One region of the Klebsiella sp. PK18 genome, then DNA from elsewhere that is predicted to be linked to it. Evidence: predicted binding sites of a transcription regulator. Region 1 holds the regulator's gene; the other holds the start of a gene.

Region 1 (10,755 bases):
TCAAAAATGTACTTAAAAGGGTTGGCTTCCCCTGCACGAGTGTGGAATATGCAAGGAAAAATCTTTGCCAATACACAACATTTTAAGTCAGCAATACCATCGGGGGCAGGTGATAAAACACAGAAATTACAGAAGGATAACTGATTGGTGCGTCTGAATGGACTCGAACCATCGACCCCCACCATGTCAAGGTGGTGCTCTAACCAACTGAGCTACAGACGCATTATGGTGCGTTTAATTGGACTCGAACCAACGACCCCCACCATGTCAAGGTGGTGCTCTAACCAACTGAGCTATAAACGCATTATGGTGCGTTCGATTGGACTCGAACCAACGACCCCCACCATGTCAAGGTGGTGCTCTAACCAACTGAGCTACGAACGCAATGTTGTGGTGACAACGGGGACGCATATTAGCGGCAGGGAGAGGATGTGGCAAGAGGTAAACGTCACTTTTCTTGCACATTGCATGCGATTGCGGAACTTTTACCCATTCCGGATATATTTTACTGAACCACAAGGATATTTCTTCGCCAGCGAGCGTCATGACTCGCTTTTTTCTGCCCGTCTAACTCTGCGCGGTAGGGTTGCCGTTGTGTTAAATTATCGGCCACCAGAAGAGAAGGAGTCATAACGAAGATGAAATCGATTGGTATTTTTTGCGGTTCTTCAGCTGGCGAACATCCGCTGTATCTCGACACCGCCCGTCTGGTCGGACGTACGCTGGCGCAGCAGGGGCTGGCGCTTGTCTATGGCGGCGGCAAAGTCGGTCTGATGGGGGCGGTCGCCGATGCGGCGCTGGAGGCCGGTGGCGTGGTGATCGGCGTGATGCCGCGCGGCCTGGTGGAGCGGGAAATTGCCCACCGCGGCTTGACGGAGCTGCATGTGGTCGAGGATATGCACGAGCGGAAAACCAAAATGGCGGCGCTGGCGGATGGCTTTATTGCCCTGCCGGGCGGGGCGGGGACGCTCGAAGAGATTTTCGAACAATGGACCTGGGCGCAACTGGGGATCCATGAGAAACCGTGCGCGTTCCTGAATATCAAGGGTTATTACGATCCGCTTCAGGCGATGGTCGACAACATGGTACGGGAAGGATTTATGCACCCGCGCTACGCGGAGATGCTGCCGTTTGCTACCTCGGCAGACGAGATTATCGCCGGTTTTCGCGACTATACGCCGCCGGCCCGTAAATGGGTTCAGCAGCCCGCTATTTAAACATCAAGCGCAGGGTAAACAGCGCGCAGACGATGAGCAGTAACAGCAGCAATTCGAAGCGATAGCGTTGCAGCATGATGTCCTCCTGAAAAAAAACCGGCGCTGTTCTGCGCCGGTTTATCACCTTAACGCCCTGACCATTATGCCGCAGGTTTAACCGCCGGTTTAGCTGCGTGGTGTGCCGCTTTATGATGTTTCTTTGCACCCTGCGCTTTCTGCGCGACTGCCGGTTTCGCAGCAGCTTTGTGGTGTTTTTTCGCCGCCTGGGCTTTCTGCGCGACTGCCGGTTTCGCAGCAGCTTTATGGTGTTTCTTCGCCGCCTGCGCTTTTTGCTCAGCAGCCGGTTTCGCAGCGGCTTTATGGTGTTTCTTCGCCGCCTGGGCTTTTTGCTCAGCAGCCGGTTTTGCAGCGGCTTTGTGGTGTTTCTTCGCCGCCTGGGCTTTCTGCTCGGCTGCCGGTTTCGCGGCCGCTTTGTGATGTTTCTTATGGTGAACGGTGGTATGGCTGGCAGCTGCGGCCGGGGTGGCGCTTGCGGCATCGGCAGCGAAAGCAACTGATGACAGACCCATAGCAGCGGCAACAACCAGAGCTAATACTTTTTTCATTCTGAAATCCTCGAATTGGTTTCTTGAGTAACCCCACTGCGGGGCTGTTGACCACACTATATGCGTCTCGGGGAGTGCCATCAGTGAGTCTTTGGTGTCGGGGAGTAACGGAATGTACAACGTGGTCGCAATGCCGGAGAACGAAAAAGCCCGCCGGAGGGGCGGGCTTTGCAGGGACTAGCGCGCGGCGCGCTGTAAGATGATGCTGGAGGGCTGGCGCTGTAGAAAACGCATCCGCAGCATCATCATGATGGCGGCGGAGGTCAGGCCGATGATAAATCCACACCAGAAACCGGCGGGCCCCATGCGTGGCACAACCATATCGGTCAACGCCAGCAGATAGCCGCTCGGCAAACCCAGCACCCAGTACGCGGTAAAGGTAATAAAAAAGATAGACCGGGTATCTTTATAGCCGCGCAGAATGCCGCTGCCGATCACCTGGATGGAGTCGGAGATCTGATAGATAGCCGCCAGCAGCATCAGGTGTGAGGCCAGCAGCACCACCTCGGGATTATCGTTATACAGCAGGGCAATCTGTTCACGCATCAGCACGGTAAAGATAGCGGTAAATACCGCCAGACAGACGCCCACGCCCACGCCGGTGCGGGCCGAAACCTGGGCATCGATCGTTGAACCTTGTCCGAGACGGAAGCCGACGCGAATGGTGACCGCCGCCGCCAGCGATAGCGGCAGAACGAACATCAATGAGCTGAAGTTAAGCGCGATCTGGTGACCGGCGACGTCAATGATCCCCAGCGGGGAGACCAGCAGCGCGACGACGGCAAACAGCGTGACTTCAAAGAACAGCGCCAGAGCAATGGGCAGCCCCAGCTGCACCAGCCGTAACAGGACGGCGACATCGGGGCGGCTGAAGCGCTCGGCGCAGCGGATATCCCGCATCGAACGCGCCCGACGCACCCACCACAGCATGCTGGCGAACATCACCCAGTAAACCGAAGCAGTCGCTACGCCACAGCCGACACCGCCCAGCTCGGGCATGCCGAAATGACCATAGATAAAGATATAGTTCACCGGAATGTTGACCAGTAAGCCGATAAAGCCCATGACCATCCCGGGTTTGGTTTTCGCCAGCCCTTCACACTGATTACGGGCAACCTGGAAGAACAGATAGCCCGGCGCGCCCCACAGCAGGGCGCGCAGATAGCCAACCGCCTTCTCAGCCAACAGCGGGTCGATATTATGCATGGAGCTGATGATATAGCCGGCGTTCCACAGCACGACCATAATCAGCACCGAGACAAAGCCGGCCAGCCAGAAGCCCTGACGCACCTGCTGTGCGATGCGATCCCGCCGTCCGGAGCCGTTAAGCTGCGCCACCACCGGGGTCAGCGCCAGCAGCAGCCCGTGGCCAAAGAGGATCGCCGGCAGCCAGATGGAGGTCCCGATGGCCACGGCGGCCATATCCGTGGCGCTGTAGCCACCCGCCATCACGGTATCGACAAAACCCATTGCTGTCTGCGCCACCTGCGCAAGGATGACGGGTATAGCCAGAGCTAATAACTGACGCGCTTCAACGAAATACTTCTGCACGTGAACACCTTTATTTTGTTGTTATTTTGAGACTAAAAAAGCCGCCGTAACTGGCAGCAAGGGGATAAAAATGAGGAATTTCCAGTCTATTGTAGCGAGGATTAGCCATTAAGCCAGTGAAAAAAGAGTCGAGGCACGAAGCGCGCTGGCAACCGCTTTGCCCTCCTGTTATTGTTCCCGATAGCGAAAACGGTAATGATACCGTCATGATTTTCAACAGGAGCCTAACATGTTTACTGGTATTGTTCAGGGAACCGCGAAAGTGGTCTCCATTGATGATAAACCCAATTTTCGCACCCATGTGGTGGAGCTACCGGCGCATATGCTGGAGGGGCTGGAAACCGGCGCCTCGGTAGCCAATAACGGCTGTTGCCTGACGGTGACCGAAATAAACGGCGCGCACATCAGCTTCGATCTGATGAAAGAGACGCTGCGGATTACCAACCTCGGCGATATTCAGATCGGGGATGAAGTGAACGTCGAGCGGGCGGCGAAATTCAGTGATGAAATCGGCGGGCATCTGATGTCCGGCCATATTATGACCACCGCGGAAATCGTGAAGATCCTCACTTCCGAAAATAACCGTCAGATCTGGTTTAAAGTGCAGGATCCGACGCTGATGAAATATATCCTTTATAAAGGTTTCATCGGTATTGATGGCATTAGCCTGACGGTGGGCGAGGTGACGGCAACCCGCTTCTGCGTGCATCTTATCCCGGAAACGCTGCAGCGGACCACGCTGGGCGCGAAAAAGCTGGGTGACCGCGTCAATATTGAGATTGACCCGCAAACTCAGGCGGTTGTCGATACGGTTGAACGCGTGCTGGCCGCGAAAGACGTTGCGTCTAAGGTGAATGAAGCCTGAAAAAAATCCCCCGCCGGTGAGCGGGGGAGATTTTGTTAGCGGGCGATGCGTAGCCCATGTTCAATGCCGCGCGAGAACACTACCTGCCAGAGCTGAATGTCACGGGCGCGGAAGGCGCCGGCGCAGGCGTTCAGATAATAGCTGAACATCCGTTTGAAACGTTCAGAATAGTTATCGGCAATTTCCGGCCAGCTGGCGAGAAAACGCTCATACCAGGCCATCAGGGTGGTGTCATAATCGGCGCCGAAGTTATGCCAGTCTTCCATCACAAAGTGCTTCTCGCTGGCATCGGCGATCTGCCGAACCGACGGCAGACAGCCGTTGGGGAAGATATATTTATCGATCCACGGGTCGACGTTATGGTCGGTGACTTTGGAACCGATGGTGTGCAGTAAGAAACGGCCGTTGGGTTTCAAATTACGATCCGCGACCTCAAAGTAGGTGGCGTAATTTTTCGGTCCCACGTGCTCGAACATACCGACGGAGACGATACGGTCAAAGCTGTCGTGCAGATCGCGATAGTCCTGGAGCCGAATCTCCACGTCAAGATCAGCGCAGCGCGCCTGGGCCATCTTTTGCTGCTCGGCGGAGATGGTCACGCCGACAACGCTGACCTGGTAATTTCGCGCCATATACTCGGCGAGCCCGCCCCATCCACAGCCGATATCCAGTACCCGCATCCCCGGCTCAAGCTCCAGCTTACGACAGATGAGGTCCAGTTTAGCCTGCTGCGCCGCTTCGAGGGTTTGCGCCTCTTTCCAGTATCCGCAGGAATACTGCATGTAGGGGTCAAGCATTCGGCTGAAGAGATCGTTGCCGAGATCGTAATGCTCTTTGCCAACAATCCAGGCGCGTTTTTTACTTTGCAGATTGAACAGGCGAGCGCCTGCGATGCGGAGTGTATCTTTGAAATGGTGAGGGAGCTGTTTTTCCAGTCCGGCGCGAAGCACTTTGTGGAAGAATATATCCAGACGCTCGCAGTCCCACCAGCCGTCCATATAGCTTTCGCCTAACCCCAGCGACCCCTCCTGCAGGACACGTTTAAAGAAAAGAGGGTTTTTAATTCGCAGGTCTGACGGCGCGGAGCCATTGATTTCTATTCCCGCACGGCCCAATAATTCAGCTGCAATCCGGTACCAGTCATCATTTGGTACACTTACTTCTTCTATACACGATGAACTCATAGCTTCTCCATCACGCCCAAGTGATCAGAACCTTAAAACAGCGTAGACGCTTTTTTGGCTTTGTGAGAAATCTCACGGATAATCCGTGAAGTCGCTATCCGACGTAGAACAGAGGAAGGGAGATAACCCTTGCCGAAAGGCCTTCCATGGTGAAACGGAGGCATCCTGCATCCGTTAATATTTAACTATTTTCTATTTATGTGAACCCGGATCCAGTATAGGACGCTAAGTACTGGCTTTCAATAAAATTTTCTTAGCATGCTAACGACTGGTCCGGGCAACGGCGATGGGCGTTACGCGTGGGAAGAGTGGGGGGTCAGCTCCGGCGTTTGCTGCAGGCGATAGCCGATTCCGGCTAAGCCAATCGAGACCAGCATCACACTGGTGGTGGTCAGCAGCGGCGTGGCGATCAGCGCCGATACCAGCAAACTGGTCAGGAAGCACAATCCCAGCTGCAGCGTATTCTGCAGCGCCGCCGCGCGGCCCGTTGCCTGAGGGAAGGGCTTCAGCGCCTGGGCGACCACAATGGGATAGATCCCGCCGTTGACCACCGCCATCATGCAGAACGGGATCATTAACGCCACCAGCGAGGCATGCGTTTGCAGGCCGACCAGCCAGGTGGCGGCAACGCTGACGGCGAAGACCACCAGCAGCCACGGCAGCATCTGTTGTCCTGACCATTTTTGTAGCAGTGCGCGACAACCATAGCCGCCCACCAGAAAGGCGATGGTCTGTGGGATATAGCTCAGGCCGATAGCGGTTGGGCCATAGCCCATTTCGTGCAGGATAAAAGGTGAACCGGTAAGCCAGGCGAAGAAGCTGGCGGAGCAGGCGGCGTAGATCAGGACGTTGCCGCTGTATTCCCGGGAGCGCAGCAGCGCGAGAAAGGTGATCTTCTGCTGTGTCACTGCTACCGACTTTGCGGCTGCCTTCAGGCGCAGGGCAGGCAGCATCAGCAGCAGAGTAATGGCAAACAGGGTGGCGAAGATGGCTTGCCACTCGAAGTGCACCAGTAGCCAGCTACCCAGCAGCGGGGCCAGCGCTGGCGACAGTCCTACCAGCGGCATAATGGTGGCGAAGATGCGGTTCGTGCGCTGGGCAGGATAGTAATCGGTGACCATCGCCTGCCAGGTAACGGCCGCGGCACAGACGCCAATCGCCTGCAAAAAGCGCAGCGCCAGCATCAGGGTAGCGTTGTGCACCCACAGCATCCCCAGACAGCCGGCCGCGAAAATTGCCAGGCCGCTCAACAGCACCGGTTTGCGCCCATAGCGGTCCGACAGCGGCCCCCAGAACAGCTGCCCCAGCGCGAAGCCGGCGAGGAACAGGCTCAGGCTGGCGCTGATGGAGGCAGCGGAGGTATTGAGATCCTGCTGCATGGCGGCAAACGCCGGCAGGTACATATCGGTGGCCAGAAAGCCCAGCACGCTCAGGCCGGCCAGCCAGACTAAAAATCCTTTCCCAGGTTGTGACATAACGTTCTCATTTTTGGAGTACAGGTACGATGCCGCAGAGTGTAGGGAGTGCATTGTGGCTTGTGAAACGCTAATATTTGTCACATGCATTCAAAAATTTTGCAGGCAGAAAATGTGGTCTGAATACTCTCTGGAAGTGGTTGATGCCGTAGCCCGCAACGGCAGCTTCAGCGCGGCCGCGCAGGAGCTGCACCGGGTGCCCTCCGCCATCAGCTATACCGTGCGTCAGCTTGAAGAGTGGCTGGCCGTTCCCTTGTTTGAGCGCCGCCATCGTGATGTGGAGCTGACGCCCGCAGGGGTCTGGTTCTTACAGGAAGGGCGCTCTGTTATCAAAAAAATGCAGATCACCCGCCAGCAGTGCCAGCAAATCGCCAACGGCTGGCGCGGGCAGCTGTCGATCGCGGTGGATGATATTGTGAAACCGGCGCGGATGCGCCAGATGATCGTCGATTTCTATCGCCATTTTCCCGACGTCGAGCTCATCGTTTTCCAGGAAGTGTTCAACGGCGTATGGGATGCGCTGGCCGACGGCCGTGTAGAACTGGCGATTGGCGCAACGCGATCTATTCCGGTCGGGGGCCGCTATGCGTTTCGCGATATGGGGATGCTGAGCTGGGACTGCGTGGTGGCGAGCGATCACCCGCTGGCGAAGATGGAGGGACCCCTGAGCGATGATGTCCTGCGTAACTGGCCGTCGCTGGTGCGGGAGGATACGTCACGTTCACTGCCCAAACGAACAACCTGGCTGCTGGATAACCAGAAGAGGGTGGTGGTCCCCGACTGGGAATCGTCGGCCACCTGTCTGTCGGCGGGCCTCTGCGTCGGCATGGTGCCGAGCCATTTCGCCCGACCATGGGTAGATCGCGGCGTGTGGACCGCGCTGGCGCTGGAGAATCCGTTCCCGGATGCCGCCTGCTGTCTGACCTGGCAGCAGAGTGATGCCTCACCGGCGCTGAACTGGATGCTCGACTATCTGGGGGACAGCGACACGCTGAATCGGGAATGGCTGCGGGCGCCGGAATAATATGCGCCCGCAAACGTCTTAGCGGCGATAATCGACAAACGGGCCATCCGCCACGGAGCGGCGTTCGACCAGACGAGGATGCACTTCGATAGACTGTGACTCTTCGCGCTTATTAACGATACGATCCAACAGCATGTTAAATGCGGCTTCGCCCAGGGAATCTTTCGGCTGATGAATGGTGGTTAACGCCGGGCTGAAATAGCGGGCGTTACGCACATTATCATAACCGATCAGCGAAATGTCCTGCGGCACCCGCAGCCCCATTTCATCCGCCGCGCAGATAGCGCCCATCGCCATGATATCGCCGCCGCAGAACACCGCCGTCGGACGGTGCTGCTGGCTTAAGATCTGCTGCATAGCGCGGTAGCCGGACTCCGGCTCGAAGTCGCCCTGCACAATCCAGTTTTCCGGCACGCTGATATGCGCCTCTTTCATCGCCTGCATAAAGCCGGCCAGGCGGCCTGCGCCGGTGTTGCGCTCCAGCGGACCCGGGATCACGCCGATTTCACGATGGCCACGTTCAATCAGGTAGCGTCCGGCGATATAGCCGCCCTGGAAGGCGTTATCGATCACCGCATCGGTGAAGTCGGCTTTTGCTTCGCCCCAGTCCATCACCACCATCGGGATATGGCGATACTCTTCCAGCATGCTCAATACCGAATCCGGATATTCGGAACACATCACCAGCAGACCGTCGACACGCTTCTGCGCCATCATCGACAAATAGGCGCGCTGTTTTTCCGGATCGTTCCATGCGTTGCCGAGGATCAGGGTGTAGCCCTTCTGGAAGCAGCTCTTTTCAACAGACTCAATAATTTCAGCAAAATAGGCGGCTTCGCTACTGGTCGCCAGCAGACCAATCGATTTTGTATGATTGACTTTCAGGCTGCGGGCCACGGCGCTCGGCGAGTAGTGCAGCTCTTTGATCGCCGCCCACACCGCATTGCGCGTCTCTTCGGCAACGAAACGGGTTTTGTTAATTACATGTGATACAGTTGTAGTGGAAACGTTTGCGCGCTTCGCTACATCTTTAATAGTTGCCATTACATCTCACTCCATGCCTTGACCTGATCGCCTGATCATCGATACGTAAACGTTTGCCTACACACACCCTGAATACAATTTTCAACATTGCATCACGTCGGGAAAACGACACAGAACGACAGGAAGGGGTCAATGGCCGATACGCTTTTAAATTAGCGTGGGATTTTGTCCGATCTTGGGGCAAAGTGGAAGAGCAAAAATGTGCATCGCCCTAAATCCCGGAAGATTTTTGCGATTTTTTGTGCAAAAATGAGCAAGCTCACTTTTGGTGTGGGGATAACAAGAGGGAAAAATGATGGATACCAATTTAAAGTTTTCGCTGATCACCACGGTTATTGCCCTCGGCGTGATCGTTGCTTTCAGCCTGACCGCCATACTGCACTAATGTTCCAGTGAGGGAGGAGCGCGGCCTCCTCCCCGTATCCCGCCATTATTATCAATTCTGCAAAAATCTTTTGTCATTTCGTTCACTTTTGTTTTTTTGTGATTGATGTCATGCTTTTGGCTTCTGATGTTACGCCGTCCTCTCTGACGGTCTGATGGAGTCATTGAATGAAAATCAACTTTCCTTTACTTGCGCTGGCGATCGGCGCCTTTGGCATCGGTACCACCGAGTTCTCCCCAATGGGATTGCTGCCGGTGATTGCGAAAGGTGTGGACGTCTCGATACCGGTAGCGGGAATGCTGATCAGTGCGTATGCCATCGGCGTCATGGTCGGCGCGCCGTTGATGACCCTGCTGTTGTCACATCGCGCGCGGCGCAATGCGCTGATTTTTCTGATGGGGATCTTCACCGTCGGCAACCTGTTGTCATCCATTGCGCCGGATTACACCACCTTGCTGCTGTCGCGCATTATTACCAGCCTTAACCACGGTGCTTTCTTTGGCCTGGGATCAGTGGTCGCAGCCAGCGTCGTGCCAAAGCATAAGCAGGCCAGCGCGGTAGCCACGATGTTTATGGGGCTCACCATCGCCAACATCGGCGGTGTGCCGGCGGCGACCTGGCTTGGCGAAACCATCGGCTGGCGGATGTCCTTCCTGGCCACCGCAGGGTTAGGCCTGCTGGCGATGGTCAGTCTGTGGTTCTCTCTGCCGAAGGGCAGCGCCGGTGAGCGCCCGGATGTCAAAAAAGAGCTTTCAGTCCTGCTACGCCCGCAGGTACTCTCCGCCTTGCTGACTACCGTGCTCGGTGCCGGGGCAATGTTTACGCTGTATACCTATATCTCGCCAGTGCTCAATACGCTGACCCACGCTTCATCGCTGTTTATTACCGCGATGCTGGTGCTGATTGGCGTTGGTTTTTCGCTGGGCAACTATCTGGGCGGCAAATTCGCCGACCGGTCGGTCTCTGGCACGCTGAAAGGCTTTCTGCTGCTGCTGATGGCGATCATGTTGGCGATCCCGCTGCTGGCGCAATCCCAGGCCGGAGCGGCCATCAGCATGATTGTCTGGGGCGCAGCCACCTTTGCGGTGGTTCCGCCGCTGCAGATGCGGGTCATGCGCGTGGCGCATGAAGCGCCGGGGCTCTCTTCTTCGGTGAATATCGGCGCGTTCAACCTCGGCAACGCGCTGGGCGCCGCCGCCGGTGGGGCGGTGATCTCTGGCGGACTGGGCTATGCGTTTGTGCCGGTGATGGGGGCGATTATCGCCGGTCTGGCGCTGCTGCTGGTCTGGTTCAGCGGACGAGCGCAGCCGGAAGAGGCCTTTGCCAGCCAGTAACGCGAGTGTAGGGAAGGGCTAAAAAAAACCGCAGCCGGGGAGACCCTGCTGCGGTTTGTCGTTTATGCCGC
Region 2 (10,755 bases), 890 kb from region 1:
GAGTAAAGAGAGAGCCAGAATCGTCTTCTTCATACAGTACCCTTAAGTGTCGTGATGTGGTGCGTTGCTTGTTATGGTGATTGCCGATCAATCCTGCAGTTTTTGTGCCATCTTCCCGGTGCGTGCCGGGAACAGGGTTAAATTTGTTAAAATAAAGTTGCAGGATTGTCTTGGAAGGGAAGATACCAGCATTACTGGCGAAACCGCAGTGCCTCAGCGCAAAAAGACGAAATAAATGTCGAGGATTTGATCGGGACGACAAATTTGCACCACTGCGGCGCAAGCGTACATTGATTGCACTTATTTAGTGCAATCCTGTGTCCCCTGCCAGCGGGTAAACAGGTCTTGAGACAGGCTAATATCGAACTGATCGAGCACCCGGTTGACGGTCTGGTTGATGACATCATCCAGGCTTTGCGGCCGGTGATAAAAAGCCGGCACCGGCGGCATAATGACCGCCCCGAGCTCCGCGGCCTGAACCAGCAGTCGCAGATGGCCGAGATGGAACGGCGTTTCCCGCACGCAGAGCACCAGCGGACGACGCTCCTTCAGCACAACATCGGCCGCCCGCGTCAGCAGGCCATCCGTATAGCTATGGACAATACCCGAGAGTGTTTTCATTGAGCAGGGTAAAATCACCATCCCGGCGGTTTTAAACGAGCCGGACGAGATACTGGCGGCGATATCGCGAGCGTCATGTACCACATCGGCCAGCGCCTGCACGTCGCGCACGCTGAAGTCGGTCTCGAGGGCCAGCGTTTGCCGCGCCGCCTGGCTGAGGATCAGATGGGTCTCAATCTCCGGCACATCCCGCAGCACCTGCAGCATCCGCACGCCATAGATAGCGCCGCTGGCGCCAGAAATGCCAATAATCAGTCGTTTCACGTTCTGTTACCCCTTGCGCGTGTGCCGCAGACTTTGCCGGATTATAGCCTGTGGCGCAACTATTGACGCGCAGTTGATGGGCGAAAAAAAGCCCGCCGTCCCTCAGGAGCGGCGGGCCGCGACGCGCGAACGGGTTAACCCTCGTTGTGCATCTCGAGGTTTTCGACTTCGTTCTGCAGCTGGACCGCTTTGGCATCATCGTTACGCAGGGAGTCAAGATAGTCGAGGTACTGCTGGTCGACATCCCGGGTCACATATACGCCGTTGAAGACAGAACATTCAAACTGTTGAATATCCGGGTTCTCCGCGCGCACTGCGTCGATCAGATCGTTGAGATCCTGGAAAATCAGGCCATCGGCACCGATGATCTGGCGGATCTCATCCACTTCGCGGCCATGGGCGATCAGTTCGTTGGCGGTCGGCATATCGATACCATACACGTTCGGGAAACGAATTTCCGGCGCAGCGGAGGCCAGATACACTTTTTTCGCCCCCGCTTCGCGCGCCATCTCAATGATCTGCTCCGAGGTGGTGCCGCGTACAATGGAATCATCGACCAGCAGCACGTTCTTATCGCGGAATTCCGCACGGTTGGCGTTGAGCTTACGGCGAACAGATTTACGACGCAGCTGCTGACCGGGCATGATAAACGTCCGGCCGACGTAGCGGTTCTTCACAAAGCCCTGACGATAAGGTTTGTCGAGAATGCGGGCGATTTCCAGCGCGATGTCGCAGGAGGTCTCCGGGATCGGGATAACGACGTCAATATCCAGATCTTCCCACTCGCGGGCAATCTTTTCGCCCAGCTTAGTCCCCATGTTGACGCGGGCGCTGTAGACGGAAATTTTGTCAATAAACGAGTCCGGACGGGCAAAATAGACGTACTCGAACAAGCATGGGTTGCTGACCGGATTATCGGCACACTGACGGGTATACAGCTGGCCTTTCTCAGTAATATAGACCGCTTCGCCCGGCGCGACATCGCGCAGGAATTCAAAACCAAGCGTATCAAGCGCCACGCTTTCCGAGGCCACCATATACTCGGTGCGGCCGTCGCCAACGTCACGTTTACCCAGCACCAGCGGACGAATGCCGTTAGGGTCGCGGAAGGCCACCATGCCATGACCGATGATCATCGCGACGCACGCGTACGCGCCGCGGATCAGACGGTTGGTCGCCGCAATCGCAGCGAAGATGTTGTCCGCTTCCAGCGGGTAGTGACGGAAGTTATCCAGCTCACTGGCGAAAATATTGAGGAGGATTTCGGAATCAGAGGTGGTATTGATATGGCGGCGTTTTTCTTCAAACAGCTTTTTACGCAGCTCGTGCGCATTGGTCAGGTTGCCGTTATGCGCCAATGTGATGCCATACGGCGAGTTAACGTAAAACGGCTGCGCCTCGGAGGCGCTGGAGCTGCCCGCCGTAGGATAACGCACGTGGCCAATACCCATATTGCCCTGCATACGCTGCATGTGGCGGGCTTCGAATACGTCGCTTACCAGCCCGTTAGCCTTACGCAACCGGAAGCAGTTGTTGGCATCAATGGTGATGATGCCAGCGGCATCCTGTCCACGGTGCTGGAGCACCGTTAGCGCATCATAAATCGACTGGTTAACCGGCATAACACCGGCGATACCGACAATACCGCACATACGTCTTTTCCTCGTTCAGCAACGACCCAAAGTCTATACTTTAGGCAAGAAACTTGACGAGCTTTGCAGGTATTCAAAAAACCATCTGATGACGGGGGTAAAATAGGGAATAAACTGCGACTGATGCCAGTCATCGCTCTTCGCCACTCCGGTAAAGGTGTCCAGGAAGAACAAGATAGCGGCGATGATCAGCACCCCACGTAGCGCGCCGAAGCAGATCCCCAATACCCTGTCGGTTCCTGACAAACCGGTCTTCTCCACCAGCTGGCCTATCACATAGTTCACGATAGCGCCAACGATGAGCGTCACGATAAACAGCGCCGCAATAGCAATCCCATTTCGAACCCGTTCATCCTCAAAGCCCGTAAACCAGACAGACAGGTCAGCGTAGTAATGGCTGGCGACATAAAACGCGCAACCCCACGTCACTAACGATAAAGCTTCGCGAACAAAGCCGCGGATCAGGCTGACCAGGCAAGAAAGACCCAGCACCGCCATAATGGCGTAATCAATCCAGACCATATACGTCCCACGATTTACGCCCTGTCGTCCAGTTCGGGGCGCATTCTAACAGAAAAAGAAAACGTTTGCGTAGGGATTTCCATGCCCTACAGAAATAAAAATGGCGCTGAAAAAACATTCAACGCCAGACTGCCTTTCGCCTCTTGAGGGCGGCTGAGACAGGGTTTGCGGGGCGTTTCTCCCCGCCACGTTCTCTCCGCATGGTGGAAAAAACAATCAGTTTGGGGTGAAGCCCATCACGACCCCGCTAAGCCCGGAGATCTGCTGTAGATCGCCCAGCTGGCCTTTCAGCTTGTCTTTTGACGCATCCGGGCCGACGAGGATGCGGGTAATTTTACCCTGTACCGGCGTCGAAGGCGACGTATAGACTTTGAAACCCGAGGCCCGCAGTTTACCCACAATCTCATTCACCTTATCGGCGTTCTTCAACGCGCCCAGTTGAACCACATAGGCTTTCCCGGTCGGCGCCGGCAGGGCCGCCTGCTGCTGCGGTGGCTGTTGCTGCTGTGGCTTAGCCGGCGGCGGCGTTGGCGTCGCGGCCTGCTGTTGCGGCTGCGGCTGTGGTTTCGGCTGCGGCTTGGGCTGCGGTTTCGCGGCCACCACCGGCTCCTGAACGTCATCGAAGCTGTTGCTGTTCACCGGAATACGCGATGGATCTAACGATGGCGCGGCGGCATCGCCCGCCCGCACCTCTTCCGCCGCCCCTTCCGGCGGTTGCGAAGGCAACGCCTGGGTCGCCGCTGGCAACATATCCGGTTCATCGCGATCGCCAGGTTTCGGCACCAGCGGGATCGCGGCAAACTCATCCTGGTAATGCTTTTTCTGCCCGTCCAGCAGCCCTGGCAGGATAATCACCCCCAGCGCCACCAGCACGATTGTCCCGACTAAACGGTTCTGAAACTTACTCGCCACCGATTCTCCCCGCGTCTATCTCTTCCATAACCTGCGCTACGGTGTGAAACGAACCACACACCAGCACGGTATCTTCCACTTTAGCGTCAGCCATGGCCGCATGCCACGCCTGCGCCACGCTGGTATAGACTGTGCCGCCACGCAAATGTTCCAACAGCTGCTCCGCCGTCGCGCCGCGCGGGCCTTCCAGCGGCGCGCAGTACCAGGCGTCGACTTCCGGGGCCAGATTGGCCAGCGTACCGGCAATGTCCTTATCATGCAGCATACCAATAACCGCCAGCACGCGTCCCGTTTTCGCTAACGTTTTGAGACGCCCGGCGAGATAGGCCGCCGCGTGCGGGTTATGCGCTACATCGAGGATCACCCGCGGGGCATCGCTGATTATCTGAAAACGGCCCGGCAGCATCGCGTCGCGGATCCCATCGCGGAGGATGGCGTCATCCACGGCAAGCCCGCTGGCGCGCAGCGCCGCCACGGCCGTCGCCGCATTCGGCAACGGCACCTGAGGCAACGGCAGGCGGCTTAACGCCCCGGCCGCGTCGCGGAAGGACCAAGTCTCGTCCTCCACCTCATAGCACCAGTCGACGCCGCGGCGCTGGAGCAGCGCGCCCTTCTCGCTGGCCACGTCGGCAATGGTGTGCGGCATATCCGGCTCACCCACCACCGCCGGTTTACCGGCGCGAAAGATACCCGCTTTTTCCCGGCCGATACTTTCGCGATCCGGCCCCAGCCAGTCGGTATGATCGAGGGCGATGCTGGTGACCACCGCGACGTCGGCATCTACGATATTGGTGGCGTCGAGACGGCCACCCAGCCCGACCTCAAGGATCACCACATCCAGCTGCGCCTGCTTAAACAGCCATAGCGCCGAGAGCGTGCCGTACTCAAAATAGGTCAACGAGATGTCACCGCGCGCGGCTTCGATTTCAGCAAACGAGGCCGTATGCGCGGCCTCCGGCAGTTCCGCTCCCTGAATGCGCACGCGTTCGGTGTAGCGCACCAGATGCGGGGAGCTGTAGACCCCCACTTTATAGCCGGCCGCCATCAGGACGGTTTCCAGCGTGCGGCAGGTGGTGCCTTTGCCATTGGTGCCCGCGACGGTAAAAACAAATGGCGCCGGTTTAACGATATCCATCTGCCCGGCGACCTCGCTGACGCGCGCCAGCCCCAGGTCGATGGTTTTACTGTGCAGATGTTCCAGATAAGAAAGCCACGTAGCCAGGGGCGACGTGGCCTGAGGAATAGGATCTTTTTCCATGATGCCCGTAAGAATTGACGGTTAACGCGTATGAATAAAAAAGGGCAGCGCCGCCAGGCCCTGCCCTCTGCTTTATCAGGCCTCAGGTTCCTGATCCGGTGCCGGCGGCACCACCACGCCTTCATGAGGCGCTTCCGAAACGGCAACCGGCGCCGGCAGGTTCATCAGCTTCGCCAGAATGCTGGCCAGCTTGAGACGCATTTCCGGGCGGCGAACGATCATATCGATCGCCCCTTTTTCAATCAGAAACTCGCTGCGCTGGAATCCCGGCGGCAGCTTCTCGCGTACGGTCTGCTCAATTACGCGAGGACCGGCAAAGCCGATCAGCGCTTTTGGCTCGGCAATGTTCAGATCGCCCAGCATCGCAAAGCTCGCCGATACGCCGCCCATGGTCGGGTCGGTCAGCACGGAGATGTACGGCAGCCCGCGCTCCTGCATTTTCGCCAGTGCGGCGGAGGTTTTCGCCATCTGCATCAGCGACATCAGCGCTTCCTGCATACGGGCGCCGCCGGAGGCGGAGAAGCAGATCAGCGGGCAGTTGTCTTCCAGCGCCTGCTCCACGGCGCGCACAAAGCGTGCGCCGACGACGGAACCCATTGAGCCCCCCATAAAGGAGAACTCAAAGGCGGCGGCAACCACCGGCATCGCGTAGAGCGTACCTTTCATTACCACCAGCGCGTCTTTCTCGCCCGTCTCTTTCTGAGCGGACGCCAGGCGGTCTTTGTATTTTTTTGAATCGCGGAACTTCAGCACATCTTTTGGCTCAAGTTCGCTACCCAGTTCTACCAGAGAACCTTCATCCAACAGGCTATGCAGGCGATTACGCGCCGACATGCGCATATGGTGATCGCACTTAGGACAAACCTCCAGGTTGCGCTCCAGCTCGGCGCGGTAGAGTACCTGACCGCAGCTATCGCACTTGGTCCATACACCCTCAGGAATGCTCGCCTTGCGGGTGGGAGTGATGTTGCTTTTAATTCGTTCAATCCAGCTCATTGATAACCTTTCTGCCTGAACCTGGTCGATGCCAGTTTTGTCGTAAGGGGCGCATAATGCCATTTTTGCCTCTTACAGACCATGAATGTTGCACATTAAATCATATCATCCCGGAACATGGGATAAAAAAGTGGTCAAACCGCTGCGCGCGACGATCATGTTCGGTCACGCGCAGCGCAGGGCGAACTACTTCGCCTGCTTTGACGCCGCCCGCTTATGGCGGATGATCTCAATCACACCCGGCAGGACGGAGAGGACAATGATCGCCACGATCAGCAGCTTCAGGTTCTCCTGCACCACCGGCAGATCGCCAAACAGATAGCCGGCGTAGGTGAACAGCAGCACCCACAGCAGCGCCCCGACCACGTTATAGGCTGCAAAATGACGATAGGACATATGCCCCATTCCCGCCACAAACGGCGCGAAGGTTCGGACTATCGGCACAAAGCGCGCCAGGATAATGGTTTTTCCGCCGTGACGTTCATAGAAGCTATGGGTTTTATCCAGATAGCTACGACGGAAAATCTTCGAGTTCGGATTACTAAACAGCTTCTCGCCGAACAGTCGGCCAATGGTGTAGTTGACCGCATCGCCGACGATGGCCGCGATGACCATCAGCAGTACCATCAGGTGAACATTGAGATCGTTCGTCGGCAGCGCCGAGAGCGCGCCCGCGACGAACAGCAAGGAATCGCCCGGCAGGAATGGCGTCACCACCAGCCCGGTTTCGCAGAACAGAATCAAAAACAGAATGGCATAAACCCAGACGCCGTACTGGGCAACCAGTTCGGCAAGGTGCACATCAATATGCAGGATGAAATCAATTAAAAAGTGAATCAAGTCCATGTTTGTCTTTACCCTTAATGACTCTATTAGTCCGCCAGAAACAGCGGGCCCATTGGCAGCACCGGTAAATCATAGTGGGCCGGGTAATCCACCGACACCAGATACAACCCTTCCGCTTTTGCCGTTGCCGCAGCGAGCGTCCTGTCTTTTGCTGCCAGCAGTTCTGCCATCCAGCTCTCTGGCTGGTTTCCGGCCCCGACTTCCATCAGGCTGCCCACAATATTCCTGACCATATGATGTACAAAGGCATTCGCTTTGATATCCACCACCACATACGCGCCGTAGCGGGTAACGTTAATATGCATCACATTCCGCCACGGGGTACGCGACTGGCACTGTACCGCGCGAAACGAGGTAAAGTCATTCTCGCCCAGCAGACACTGCGCAGCGCGCTGCATGCGCTCGGCGTCGAGCGGCTGGTGAAAATGCGTCACGCCATGACTTAGCACCGCCGGGCGCAGGCGATGATTATAGATGACGTAGCGATAACGGCGCGCCGTGGCGCTGAACCGGGCGTGAAAATCCGCCGGCACATGTTTAACCCAACGCACCGCGATGTCACCAGGTAAATTCGCATTTACCCCCAGCGTCCAGGCGGCATCTTTACGCTGCGCCCGGGTTTCGAAATGCACCACCTGGCCGGTGCCATGGACACCGGCGTCGGTGCGGCCAGCGCAAAAGACGGTAATCGGTTCGTTCGCCACCTGCGAGAGCGCCTTTTCCAGCTTCTCCTGCACACTGCGCACTTCGTTTTGCCGCTGCCAGCCGTAATATTTGCTACCGTCGTACTCGATGCCCAGCGCGATTTTAAAGATCGGCTGTTGCTCCATCTCAGACATCAGTACAGGTACTCCTCAATCAGCTTCTCGGCGATTTTCACCGCCATCAGCGCCCCGCCGAAGCGCACGTTATCCGCGACGGACCAGAACTGAATCTGCTCCGGCATGCCGTAATCGTTATGCACGCAGCCGATGGAGAGACGAGCGTTGCCGGAGGCATCGCCAACCTGGGTCGGGAATTCTCCCTCTTCAGAAAGTTCGATATCCTCACCGCGGGTAAAGGCGTCACGCGCCTCTTCCGCCGCCAGCGGACGCATCGCTTCAAAGTTCACCATCTGCGCATGGCCGTAGAAGACCGGCGACTGGACCACGTTGGCGGAGATCATCAGCCCATCATCCTGAAGAATTTTGCGCGCTTCATCGACGATACGGCGCTCTTCGCGCACGCTACCTTCCCGATCCGGCAGCAGCGGCAGCATGTTGAACGCCAGCTGGCGGCCAAAGAAATCGTCTTCATCGATGGGGATGCCGTTCAGCAGCTTGGCGCTCTGCCCTGCCAGCGCATCCACCGCTTTTTTCCCCTGCCCCGAGGCGGAGAGCAGGTTGGTGACACTGATCCGCGATAGTCCTCCCTGGTCGATAAGCGGCTTGAGCGCCGTCAGCAGCTGGCTGGTCAGGCTATTGGGCACGGCAATCAGATTGCGGTTGCGGTAATCGCCTAACACGAACGGGTTCACGTCCGGCACCACCAGCGGTACGTCTGGCTCCAGCGCAAACAGGCCGCTGAGATCGATAACCAGACACCCGGCGTTGGTGGCGTCTTCAATATACGCCGCGCTGGCTTCGGCGCCGGCGGCGAAGAAAGCCAACTGGGCCTGGGTCCAGTCAAACTCGGCAGCGTCTTTGACGATCACTGACTTGCCACCAAAACGCAGATGTTCGCCCGCGCTTTCATTGCGCGCCAGAGCAAAAATCTCCCCCACCGGGAACTGGCGTTCAGCAAGAGTTTCGAGCAGGGCTTCGCCTACGGCGCCCGTTGCGCCCAGTACGGCAATATTCCAGCCTTCAGACATGGTGGTTTACTCCAGAAATAAAGCGGCCCTGCCGGAGTATCCGGCAGGGGCATTAAGAAGACATTAACGAACAGGATGATGCACAGCGTTAAAACCGAGCTGGCGCAATAGCGTCGCCGCCTGCGCATCGCTGCACTGTACGTACAGCGAAGACCATTCGCGGCGTTCCTGATAGTTTTTACGCAGCTTGTCAAATTCACCGGCGACGCCGGCCACCTTCCGCAGCGGCGCATCATCGCGGCGCACATCATACACCAAGTGGACCAGCCTTTTCAGCGTCGGCTGATCGAGCGGCCCATGCAGGGTGATGCGGCCAAATTCCGGCGCTGGCAACAGGGTATCCAGCGCCACCTGCTGCGGATGGCCGATAAAGGCGCTGTAGGCTTCAAAAACCTGCGTCGTCCCGCGCGCTTTCCCTTCGAGGGTGTAGCCGGCGATATGCGCGGTACCAATATCCACTCGCTTGAGAAGCTCAACGTTAAGATCCGGCTCCGGCTCCCAAACGTCCAGTACCACGCTCAGCGGCTGGCCAGCTTCCAGCCGTTTCAGCAGCGCAGCGTTATCCACCACCGGTCCGCGGCAGGCGTTGATCAAAATCGTTCCAGGCTTCAGACGGCTAATCAGCGACTCATCCGCCAGATGCTGGGTTTTATATGGCCCTTCTTTATACAGCGGGGTATGGAAGGTGAGGACATCGGCTTCCTGGACCAGCGCATCGAGAGAGCGGAAATCGCCTTCGTCTCCGCGTTCGGCGCGCGGCGGATCGCAGAGTAACGTTTTAATTCCCAGCGCTTCCAGACGTTTTTGCAAGCGCCCGCCAACGTTGCCGACGCCGACGATACCAACAGTGCGGTCAGCCAGCGCGAATCCATCGCGCTCGGCGAGCATCAGCAGCGCCGAGAAAACATACTCCACCACCGCGATCGCATTACAGCCCGGCGCCGCGGAGAAACCAATCCCTGCCTGCTGCAGCCACGCCTGATCGACGTGATCGGTGCCAGCGGTAGCGGTGCCGACGAACTTAACGGCCTTACCGGAGAGCAATGCTTCATTGACCCGGGTGACCGAGCGTACCATTAAGGCATCCGCATCGGTCAGGGCCTCAGCCGGGACCGGACGCCCCGGAACCGCTTGCACATCGCCTAAACGGCTAAAAAGCTCACGGGCATAGGGCATATTTTCATCAACGAGGATTTTCACAGTTCAGTACCTGTCTGAGAACGAGAGTTAACCGGGGAAGTGTGCCATAATCTGGCCGCCAGGCATACTCATCACCTGGTTCCAGCACCGCGATATCGAAAGGATGAATCATGACGCACCCCCTTGCAGATATGCCAGACCGCCCTCCGGGGCGAGGTCCATCAGGCACTGCCGCCACCGGCGAACCTTCGCTTTCCATGCAGCAACGCACCGTCCTGGAGCGACTGATCACGCGCCTGGTGGCGCTGACCTCGCAGCAGAATGCGGAAGTGTGGGCCTGCGTCAAGCATGATCTCGGACTGAAAGGCGACACGCCGCTGCTGGCCTGCCATTTCAGCGCCGCGGAGGCCAGTCTCAATCAGCGTTTAGCCGCCGCTCAGGATAATCATCATCATCGCCAGACGCTGGCGCAGCTCAGCGATCTGCTGGGTCAGGGCAATAACCGTCAGGCGGTCAGCGATTATATTCGTCAACATTATGGGCAAACGGCGCTGCATGCGCTAAGCCAGCCGCAGCTGGAGAACATTCTGCACCTGCTGCAGCGCGGCCAGCTATCGATCCCGCAACCGCAGCAGCGCCCGCCGACCCTGCGCCCGCTGTTGCCGGCCGAGCACAACACGCTCAATCAGCTG

Evidence for each region. The regulator PurR, encoded in region 1, represses purine synthesis genes. The targets are predictions, from matches to a motif close to CANGCAAACGTTTGCNTG.
Region 2: the regulator PurR is predicted to act here: its motif matches at 3,114-3,131, upstream of cvpA (colicin V production protein).

The regions. Positions count from the first base shown of each region.
Region 1 covers NZ_CM173493.1:2,343,147-2,353,901, forward strand. Annotated here, with positions in the region: tRNA gene AC3EMD_RS11380 (tRNA-Val) at 146-222, opposite strand; tRNA gene AC3EMD_RS11385 (tRNA-Val) at 227-303, opposite strand; tRNA gene AC3EMD_RS11390 (tRNA-Val) at 308-384, opposite strand; gene AC3EMD_RS11395 (LOG family protein) at 639-1,217, shown strand; gene ydgU (small membrane protein YdgU) at 1,210-1,293, opposite strand; gene asr (acid resistance repetitive basic protein Asr) at 1,358-1,822, opposite strand; gene mdtK (MdtK family multidrug efflux MATE transporter) at 2,000-3,373, opposite strand; gene AC3EMD_RS11415 (riboflavin synthase) at 3,603-4,238, shown strand; gene cfa (cyclopropane fatty acyl phospholipid synthase) at 4,274-5,422, opposite strand; gene punC (purine nucleoside transporter PunC) at 5,716-6,897, opposite strand; gene punR (DNA-binding transcriptional activator PunR) at 7,010-7,921, shown strand; gene purR (HTH-type transcriptional repressor PurR) at 7,940-8,965, opposite strand; gene cydH (cytochrome bd-I oxidase subunit CydH) at 9,258-9,350, shown strand; gene AC3EMD_RS11445 (MFS transporter) at 9,518-10,684, shown strand; gene sodB (superoxide dismutase [Fe]) at 10,747-10,755, opposite strand, start outside.
Region 2 covers NZ_CM173493.1:1,457,390-1,468,144, reverse strand. Annotated here, with positions in the region: gene argT (lysine/arginine/ornithine ABC transporter substrate-binding protein ArgT) at 1-33, opposite strand, end outside; gene AC3EMD_RS07245 (hypothetical protein) at 74-235, shown strand; gene AC3EMD_RS07240 (UbiX family flavin prenyltransferase) at 301-885, opposite strand; gene purF (amidophosphoribosyltransferase) at 1,020-2,537, opposite strand; gene cvpA (colicin V production protein) at 2,571-3,059, opposite strand; gene dedD (cell division protein DedD) at 3,276-3,971, opposite strand; gene folC (bifunctional tetrahydrofolate synthase/dihydrofolate synthase) at 3,961-5,229, opposite strand; gene accD (acetyl-CoA carboxylase, carboxyltransferase subunit beta) at 5,305-6,225, opposite strand; gene AC3EMD_RS07210 (DedA family protein) at 6,412-7,071, opposite strand; gene truA (tRNA pseudouridine(38-40) synthase TruA) at 7,098-7,910, opposite strand; gene AC3EMD_RS07200 (aspartate-semialdehyde dehydrogenase) at 7,910-8,923, opposite strand; gene pdxB (4-phosphoerythronate dehydrogenase PdxB) at 8,987-10,123, opposite strand; gene flk (flagella biosynthesis regulator Flk) at 10,234-10,755, shown strand, end outside.